Regions from separate parts of the Pantoea sp. X-Soil-TKNS-1280 genome, predicted to be linked through region 1. Evidence: predicted binding sites of a transcription regulator. Region 1 holds the regulator's gene; each other region holds the start of a gene.

Evidence for each region. Region 1 encodes CRP, which controls carbon source genes, mostly activating them, when cyclic AMP is high. Its sites were predicted from a motif close to ATGTGANNNNNNTCACAT; they were not measured.
Region 2: the regulator CRP is predicted to act here: its motif matches at 1,493-1,510, upstream of AC6I8X_RS26385 (PTS sugar transporter subunit IIB).
Region 3: the regulator CRP is predicted to act here: its motif matches at 1,389-1,406, upstream of rbsD (D-ribose pyranase).

The regions. Positions count from the first base shown of each region.
Region 1 covers NZ_AP035962.1:3,962,771-3,966,053, forward strand. The annotation lists gene AC6I8X_RS18520 (phosphoribulokinase) at 1-409, shown strand, start outside; gene AC6I8X_RS18525 (OsmC family protein) at 534-938, opposite strand; gene crp (cAMP-activated global transcriptional regulator CRP) at 1,240-1,872, shown strand; gene AC6I8X_RS18535 (YccS/YhfK family putative transporter) at 1,931-3,283, shown strand, end outside.
Region 2 covers NZ_AP035965.1:264,967-268,249, reverse strand. The annotation lists gene AC6I8X_RS26395 (M24 family metallopeptidase) at 1-369, opposite strand, end outside; gene AC6I8X_RS26390 (LacI family DNA-binding transcriptional regulator) at 396-1,337, opposite strand; gene AC6I8X_RS26385 (PTS sugar transporter subunit IIB) at 1,596-1,910, shown strand; gene AC6I8X_RS26380 (PTS sugar transporter subunit IIC) at 1,923-3,278, shown strand; gene AC6I8X_RS26375 (glycoside hydrolase family 1 protein) at 3,259-3,283, shown strand, end outside.
Region 3 covers NZ_AP035962.1:4,292,931-4,296,213, forward strand. The annotation lists gene rbsA (ribose ABC transporter ATP-binding protein RbsA) at 1-881, opposite strand, end outside; gene rbsD (D-ribose pyranase) at 889-1,308, opposite strand; gene AC6I8X_RS20060 (carbohydrate-binding protein) at 1,638-3,059, shown strand; gene AC6I8X_RS20065 (YgiW/YdeI family stress tolerance OB fold protein) at 3,095-3,283, opposite strand, start outside.

The sequences.
Region 1 (3,283 bases):
GCCGATTGTGAACCTCGAGTGGATTCAGAAGTTGATTCGCGACACCAGCGAACGCGGCCATTCACGCGAAGCGGTGATGGATTCGGTGGTACGTTCGATGGAGGATTACATCAACTTCATCACGCCACAGTTCTCGCGCACCCATATTAACTTCCAGCGCGTACCCACCGTTGATACCTCAAATCCGTTTGCCGCACGTGAGATACCGTCGCTGGATGAAAGCTTTGTGGTGATCCATTTTCGTGGGCTGGAAGGCATTGCCTTTCCTTACCTGCTGGCGATGATTCAGGATTCCTTTATCTCGCATATGAACACCCTGGTGGTGCCGGGTGGCAAAATGGGGCTGGCGATGGAGTTGATTATGACACCGCTGGTGCAGCGGCTGATTGAAGGTAAACGGATTGAATAATGTAGCGGCGCGATTTATCGCGCAATTCCAGTGCGCGATATCGGAATAATCCGCGCGATAAATCGCCTGACCGTGCATGCTGCACGAAAAAATCCGCGCGATAAATCGCGCCGCTACGTTCGTGCTATAGCTCAATCACCTCATAGCTGTGGGTAATTTCTACCCCTTTGCCCAGCATGATCGCCACCGAACAATATTTCTCTGCCGACAAATCCACCGCACGCGCCACCGCTTTATCGCCCAGCGCTTTGCCGCTGACAATAAAATGCAGATTGATGTGTGTAAAAATCCGTGGCGCTTCTTCACGACGTTCAGAGGTGAGTTTCACCTCGCAATCGGTCACTTCATTGCGCCCTTTTTGCAGGATAGACACCACGTCAATCGCGCTGCACCCCCCCGCCGCCATCAGCACCATCTCCATCGGGCTCGGCGCTTTATCACCCGAGTTCCCATCCATTAATACCTGATGACCCGATGAGGATTCTCCGAGAAAGGTAAGCCCTTCCACCCATTTGACCCGTGCCTGCATTATTCTTTCTCCTGAATCGGCTGATTTGCCGCCAGAGTACGCTTTCACCTGAGAAACAGCAATCCAGACTAATCGCCCTTTTGCTGAAGCGAGACAACAGAAGACAGCTAGCAAAAGCTGTGCTACAAACAGAGCTGAAAATATTTTCGTCGTAATAGACGAAGGCGGGAAGAATCAGAAGCCTGGCTTAAGAGTCCACCCGAATAATTTCCTTTACTGGAAGCGCTCTACGATTTCACCGCCTGACAGGGAAAATTGCCCCCTGTGTTTTGGGCACGATTACAACAGAGGATAATAGCGAATGGTTCTCGGCAAACCGCAAACAGACCCTACACTCGAATGGTTCCTGTCCCATTGCCATATTCACAAATATCCATCCAAAAGCACCCTGATTCACCAGGGTGAAAAAGCGGAAACGCTCTACTACATCGTGAAAGGTGCCGTTGCGGTACTGATTAAAGATGAAGAAGGCAAAGAGATGATTCTCTCCTACCTCAATCAGGGGGATTTCATCGGCGAGCTTGGCCTGTTTGAAGAAGGTCAGGAACGCAGTGCCTGGGTACGAGCAAAAACTGCCTGCGAAGTGGCTGAAATTTCCTACAAAAAATTCCGTCAGCTGATTCAGGTAAACCCGGATATTTTAATGCGTCTTTCGGCGCAGATGGCACGTCGCCTGCAGGTGACATCAGAAAAAGTCGGCAACCTTGCCTTCCTTGATGTGACCGGTCGCATTGCGCAGACGCTGCTCAATCTGGCCAAACAGCCTGATGCCATGACCCACCCGGACGGGATGCAGATCAAAATCACCCGTCAGGAAATTGGTCAGATCGTTGGCTGCTCACGCGAGACAGTTGGCCGTATTCTGAAAATGCTGGAAGATCAAAACCTGATCTCCGCACATGGTAAAACCATCGTCGTTTACGGCACCCGCTAATTCCTTCTCACCCACGGCGTGATGGTCACATCGCGCCGTTTTTGTCTGCGATGAGCTGATGTGGCGTCGAATCATCTATCATCCCGAAGTTAATTACGCCCTGCGGCAAACGCTGGTGCTTTGCCTGCCCGTGGCTCTCGGCTGGCTGTTTGGTGACCTGCAAAAAGGGCTGCTGTTCTCGCTGGTTCCCGCCTGCTGCAATATCGCAGGCCTGGATACGCCCCATAAACGTTTCTTTAAACGCCTGATTGTTGGCGGTTCCCTGTTTGCTACCGGCAGTTTTCTGATTCAATGGCTGACGGATTACCACGTTCCTCTGCCATTGATTATGCTGGCTCTGCCGCTACTGGTGGGCGTCACTGGCGAAATCAGCCCGCTACATGGCCGTTTGCTGCCCGGCACCCTTATCGCCGCCATCTTCACGCTAAGCCTGGCGGGGCGGATGCCCATTTGGGTGCCACCGCTGCTGTATATCGGCGGGACGCTATGGTACGGGCTGTTTAACTGGCTTTGGTTCTGGCTGTGGAAAGAACAGCCGATGCGCGAAACTCTCAGCCTGCTGTATCGCGAACTGGCAGATTATTGCGATGCCAAATACACCCTGCTAACGCAGCTGACCGACCCGGAAAAAGCCCTGCCTCCGCTGCTGGCACGGCAGCAAAAAGCGGTCGATCTGATCACCACCTGTTATCAGCAGATGCATATGTTGTCTGCCAGCCGAAACAACAGCCATAAACGTCTGACGCGTGCCTTCCAGGTGGCACTCGATCTCCAGGAACACATCTCGGTCAGCCTGCATCAGCCTGAAGAAGTGCAAAAACTGGTGGAGCAGAGCCATGCTGAAGCGGTGATCCGCTGGAATGCGAAGACCATATCGGCGCGGCTGCGACTGTTGGCCGATGCTATCCTCTATCACCAGTTGCCGGAGCGCTTTCATATGGAGAAGCAGCTCGGGGCGCTGGAAAAGATTGCGCGCCAGCACCCGGATAATCCGGTCGGAAATTTTTGCCTGTACCACTTCAGCCGGATTGCCCGCGTCCTGCGCACGCAGAAACCTCTTTATACCCGTGACCTGATGGCCGACCGCCAGCGACGTTTGCCGTTTTTTCCGGCACTGCGCAGTTACCTGTCGCTAAAGTCCCCGGCGTTACGCACCGCAGCGCGTTTTGCCGTAATGCTGATGTTTGGCAGCGCGCTGGCGTTGTTCTTTAACATCCCCAAACCCTACTGGATTCTGATGACCACCATGTTCGTCAGCCAGAACGGCTACAGCGCCACTCGCGTACGTATCCAGCACCGTGCCCTCGGCACCTTCGCCGGGTTATTGATCGCGGCTGCCTCGCTGCGCTTTGCCGTGCCGGAATCCATCACCCTGCTGTTTATGCTGGCGATCACCCTCGCCAGCTATCTG
Region 2 (3,283 bases), on a different replicon from region 1:
TTGATCGCCATCCATCGGCTGATTCGGCAGAGAAAAAATGGGGGCGTGCAGGCAGTTCCCTGCGTTGCGGGCGAACGGCACCAGTTTGAGGTTTTCATTGCCCATGACCCAGGTCAGTGTTCCTTGCGCGCTGATAACCAGCAAGGCTTCCTCAAAGCGGGGAATAAAACCGGAGAGATATTCAAAGTTGCCGCCATGTTCTTTGTCGGCATAGATGACCAGAAACTCAAGTCCCTGTGCGCCCATCGCCGAGAGAACGTTCGCGAGGCGTTGATGCATCACTTCATCCGGGATCACCGGCGTTGTTACATCCGGGAAGGTGGGAGGAGCCGGTTTCTTCATGAGCCTGTATGGGTATTGCTGCGTCATTTACCGTCCCCTCTGAGTTTGATGTGTTAACGGGGAACGAACAGGTCTCCCCGTAGCGTATAAGAACCCAGCATGTCCTGGGTCTTTTTCGTCAGCCAGCTCACAATTCGGGTTGCCAGCGCATCCATTGAATATTCAATCGCCGGGATGGTGGGCAGGCCTGGCAAATGAACAGAACCGGCCAGGCTAAACACCATGATGTCGCCCGGCACCGATTTATTAAATGCCTGTAGCTGCGTCATCACCTGTTGTGCTTCCTGATCGTTTGCCACTAACAGGGCATTAAAATTCAGGGTGCTGGCATTGTTGAGCAGCACCTGCAGCGCCACCGACGAAGAGGGCGAATCCATCAGCACCAGATTACGATTATAGGGCAGGAGGTTATTTTCCAGCGCCAGTTTATAACCGAATAACACCTGTTCCCCGGCATTTCCGGCATCAGGATAGATCAAGGCAATCTGCCGCTTCCCCTGGCTAATCAGGTAATTACAGGCGGTTTCGGCGGCGAAGGCGTGATCGAACTGGAGGCTATTTGGCCATGCGGTTTCGGCACAATCCACCAGGATGACATTATCGTCCTGAATATCGAGGGGAAAGCGGGCACCAATGATCAGCACATCATCACACAGCCCGCAGGTCAGCTCATCAAGGGCATTCATCACATCGGTTTTGCTGCTGGCAAAGCGCAACAGCAAATGTTTTTGATGCTGGCTCAGTTGTTTTTCCAGCGCGTAAAGGTAGCCGGTGGTCTGATTGATGTTTTCCTGCGCGCAGATAACTCCAATGCAACCGGTGGACTGGCTGAACAACGATTGAGCAATGACGTTAGGCCGATATTTCAGCTCGTCCACCGCTTTTAGCACCGCCAGGCGGCTGGCTTCCTTCACGCCGCGTGAACCACTCAACACCCGAGACACTGTGGCTTTTGATACCCCAGCTAAGCGCGATACATCGTTGATCGTAGACATCTTTCTCCCCGGACACTCTGAACAAACTTTCGCCAGCGGCAGTATAGCGATTTCGATTCTGGATGGAAACCGGATTTCCATTTCAGCATAAAACACATCCATATTGCCGGTATTTTGTGATGGGAATCTAATAAAAAAACCACCAATGAATAATAAATTGACCACTATCACATTTCATTGGCTCCTTGATGGAAACCGGTTTCCGTATGGTATCCAATCATAACCACATTGAGGCATATCACTGAAGGATGGATAACGATGGTCAGGATTATGTTGTGTTGTTCAGCGGGGATGTCCACCAGCATGCTGGTGCGCAAAATGCAGGACGTGGCGCAGGAAAGGGGATTGGCTGTCGATATCGCCGCCTATGGGGTGACCGAATTTGACGAGCAATTTTCACGTTATCAGGTGGTTTTGCTGGGGCCACAGGTGAAATACATGCTGAAAACGCTGGCGGATAAAGCAGCCAGCGCGGGGATCCCCGTCCAGCCAATCGAGATGATGGATTACGGTATGCAGCGCGGTGACAAAGTGCTGGATTACGCGCTGTCGCTTATTGAGGCAGCTCACTAAAAAGGTGATGGTATGAGCTCGTTATATCAGTCGATGATTACCGTTATCGAGCAATCGATAACGCCGTTAGCCGGACGTCTCGGGCAACAGAAATACATCATTGCGATCCGCGATGGCTTTACTGCCGCGCTGCCGTTTATGATCATCGGTTCGTTCATGCTGGTCTTTATCTTCCCGCCGTTCTCCGCCACGACGACCAACAGTTTTGCCCGTGCCTGGCTGGATTTCTCCGCGACCTACCGCGAACAACTGATGCTGCCGTTTTACCTCAGCATGGGCGTCATGACATTTTTTATCTCGGTAGGGATCGGCGCAAGCCTCGGGCGGCAGTTCTCACTGGATCCGGTGATGTCGGGCCTGTTGGCATTTATGGCGTTTCTGCTGGTCGCCGCGCCTTACTCGAACGGCACCATCTCCACCGCTTATCTTTCCGGACAGGGGATTTTTACCGCGCTGATCACCGCCATTTATTCAACGCGGGTCTATGCATGGCTTAAGCAGAAAAACATCACCATCCGCTTGCCCAAAGAAGTCCCCACTGGTGTTGCCCGCTCCTTTGAAATATTGATTCCGGTAGTGGTGATCATTGGCACCCTGCATCCCCTGAACTTATTTATTCAGGCGCAGACCGGCATGATTATTCCCGAAGCGATCATGCACCTGCTCGGGCCACTGGTTTCGGCGTCAGATTCTCTGCCCGCGATTTTACTTTCGGTGCTGCTGTGCCAGCTGTTCTGGTTCGCCGGTATCCACGGTGCGCTGATCGTGACCGGAATTATGAACCCGTTCTGGATGGCAAATCTCTCAGCCAACCAGGCGGCACTGGCGGCAGGCACGGCGCTGCCGCATATCTATCTGCAGGGTTTCTGGGATCACTATCTGTTGATTGGCGGCGTGGGTTCGACCTTACCGCTGGCGTTTCTGTTGTTACGCAGCCGCGCGACCCATCTGCGCACCATCGGCAAGATGGGCATTGTGCCGAGCTTCTTCAACATCAACGAACCGATTATGTTCGGCGCGCCAATCATCATGAATCCCATGCTGTTTATTCCCTTTGTCTGCGTGCCAATGATCAACGCCATCCTCGCCTGGACGGCCACCAAAATGGGCTGGCTGGCACAGGTGGTATCGCTCACGCCCTGGACAACACCCGCGCCAATTGGCGCCTCATGGGCTGCCAACTGGGCCATCAGCCCGGTGATTATGTGCCTGATTTGCATGGTGATGTCGGCCCTGATGTACCTACCTTTCCTGCGCGCTTATGAACGTTCGCTGCTGAAGACAGAAGAACAAAAAGCCCAGGACAACACCGTGGCCCCTCTGACTCATAAAACCGGAGATAAGCGTAATGAAGTATCAGTTTCCTGAGAATT
Region 3 (3,283 bases), 330 kb from region 1:
AATTCGGTACGGCCCGCACCCATCAGACCAGAAACGCCGAGGATTTCCCCTTTGCGCAGGGTGAAGCTGACTTCATGCACCCCTGGGCCACTCAGGTTTTCCACCTGCAAACGTACTGCGCCTGGCGTCTGGTCGAGATGTGGATATTGATCTTCCAGCTTACGACCCACCATCATCTCAATCAGGCTATCTTCGCTGAGTTCGCTGACCGTACGTTCGGCAATAAACTGACCATCACGGAACACCGTGACGTCATCGCAAATCTCGAAAATTTCTTTCATACGGTGGGAGATATAGACAATGCCGCAACCCTGCGCCTTCAGTTCATTAATGACGCGGAATAGCGACAGCGTTTCGGTATCGGTCAGCGCATCTGTCGGTTCATCCATAATGATCACTCGTGACTGGAAGCTGAGTACCTTAGCGATCTCAACCATCTGTTGGTCGCCAATCGACAAATCACCCACCAGCTTATGGCTGTTGAAACGCAGGTTGAGGCGTTGCAGCAGCGTATCCGCTTCGGCATACATCTTTTTCCACTCGATGCGCCCAAAACGGTTAACGAATTCACGCCCAAGGAAGATGTTCTCCGCGACCGTCAGTTGCGGGATCAAATTCAGTTCCTGGTGAATAATGCCGATGCCAGCTTCCTGTGACGCTTTCGGCCCGGAGAAAGTGGTTTCCTGGCCCAGCCACTGTAGCGATCCCGCATCCATGCTGTAGATACCCGTCAACACCTTCATCATGGTGGATTTACCGGCACCGTTTTCCCCGACCAGCGCCATGACACGCCCTGGCATGACCGACAGCGATGCACCCTTCAGGGCTTTCACACCGGGAAATGACTTTTCAATCCCTTTGAGTTGCAATAACGGTTGCATAACGACCTCAGAAGGTAACGCCCGCGCTCAGGATGACATTCGCATACGGAGAACACTCTCCGCTGCGAATGACCGCCTGACTACGCTGAGTCTGTTGTTTGAACTGTTCATGACTGATGTAACTAACGGCAATGATATTTCCCTGGTGCTGTTGCAAGGCTTCGAGCACGGCGAGCAGTGCACTGTGGAGCTGCGGATTGTGTTGCTTAATCTCTTCCGCCATCAGAGCGCTTTCGACCTGCATCTCTTCTGTTACCACCTCAACAACCTGTAAAAACTCGGGCGTACCCGGCGTCAGCGCCAGATCGATACGTTGCGGCCCGAGCGGAATGGGTAAACCCGCATCAGCAATCGTCAGCGTATCCGTGTGTCCCAGACGGGCAATCACATGAGAGATTTCAGCGTTTAATAAGCGACCTTTCTTCATTTAATCCACTCCACAGCGAAACGTTTCGCTGACCGGAGTGTATAAAATGTACATCGCAACTCAATGGCGACATCACGGAAATGTGATCGCCATCGAAACGTTTCGCTTGTGCCGGGGAAAATTTGAGTTAAGCAGGGAAAAGCTGAGTTCTTTTACCTTCGACTAAAGAACTTCCCTGGTTTTCAGAAGAAATTTCTTACTTAACCTTATGTCACTATATTTTCTGATGTGTCCGGATAAGTCATTTCACACAAAACCCCATACTTAACAACCATCCGTTGGCTGTAAATACAGATGGATCTATCTCAAGGACGATGATGAATTTCAAGGTGAAAACACTCGGAAGTTTGATTGCGCTCTCGCTCTTAACCGTCAATGTGCCTGTGGCAAAAGCGCATAACGATCAGGGAGATAAAGCCCGCACACCGAACGTACATTTCAGCACCCATCCCAACATGCAGAGCAGCCAAATGCTCAGCGCTTTGACGGCAAGCATGGAAGTGCAGGAGATGACAAATGAAGCTCCCCCCTGGTACTGGGCTTACCAGGGCTGGTATATGAGTGAAGGCGCTTTTTATTTTGGTCTCCAGCCAAATGGTGAATATGGCAAAACCGCACTGTTCAGCATTTTCGGCAAAGGCACACAAAGTAACGTTGAAGCGTGTAAGCGCGGCGCAGATTCGACCGACCCCGATACCGGTATGAGTTGTCATATTCCTTATGACTGGGAAGTTGGCCATCAATATACCTTCAATGTGAAACGCACCGGACAGGATGCTGCGCAAAGTCTGACAACCTGGCAAGGTTCCGTCACCGATCAGACTACCGGCCAAGAGACCATCATCGGTATTGTATCCGTACCTGCCCGCTGGTCAGACCTGCAACCCAGTCTGTTGGGCTGGGCTGAGTGGTTTTGGAATGGGGAACTCACCTGCGCACAACGTACCAATTTTGTTGTTAAGTACAGCGGCGTCTCGGGTGTGTATTCCGATACATCCACTCCATGGCAGAGCTATATCTCAGATTCAAATCCGAATACCTGCGCAACCTATGACATGACCGGGACTTATCCGACCGAAGCCATCATGAGTGCCGGGGGAACATTTGACGGAGACAACAACCCGGGTGATAACGCAGGAGACGCACCTGTCGCGGTGGTGCCCGACGATTTTAGCGTCACCAGTTCCCCTGATAGATCGATTGTCCGCGAGCTGGATGCTTCCGGCAGTAAAAATGCCGATTCATACAGTTGGAAAGTCGTGGGTGGTGGGGATAAATTCTTTTTGCAGGAAAAAGAAAGTGGTGTCTGGGTAAGAGAATCAGGTCTGGCTAAAGTTCGCGCTCTCGCCCCGGCAAATTCCAGCGGTACCGCCATCTATGAATTAACCGTCACCAAAAATGGCAAACAAGACACGAAGCGCGTGACCATGACCGTCACTGCACCGGAAACTCCGGCAACGCCGGAGCAGCCGGGCAACGGGTTCCCGGAATGGCAAGCGGGTACCCCGTATGTAGCAGGGGACAAAGTGACCTATGAAGGGATCAAATACGTCGCGAAATACTGGACGTTATTCAAACCTGGTTATAACGACGCCTGGAAACTGGCCTATCCAGGCCAGATAACAGAATGGAAACCATCAATGGCCTATTCCGGCGGCGATATCGTCACTTATCAGGGGAAAACTTACACGGCGGCCTACTGGACGCAGGGCAACATACCGGGACAGCATTCCGTCTGGCTGGTGCAATAACGGAAAGGGGCTGCCACGGCAGCCCCTGCTGGAGGTTACGGCAGTTTTCTCACCTGTTTCACATCCAGTTCAATGGCGTTGAAATCTTTATCCAGCTCACCCGTCAGTTCCACCCGATCTTTGGGTGAAATGGTTTGCCCATTCCAGTGCTTGTGATCAATTTCGACCTTCATGCTGCCGGTCTCATCACGGAACAGGTAATCCTCCTTGCCTATTTGCTTCTC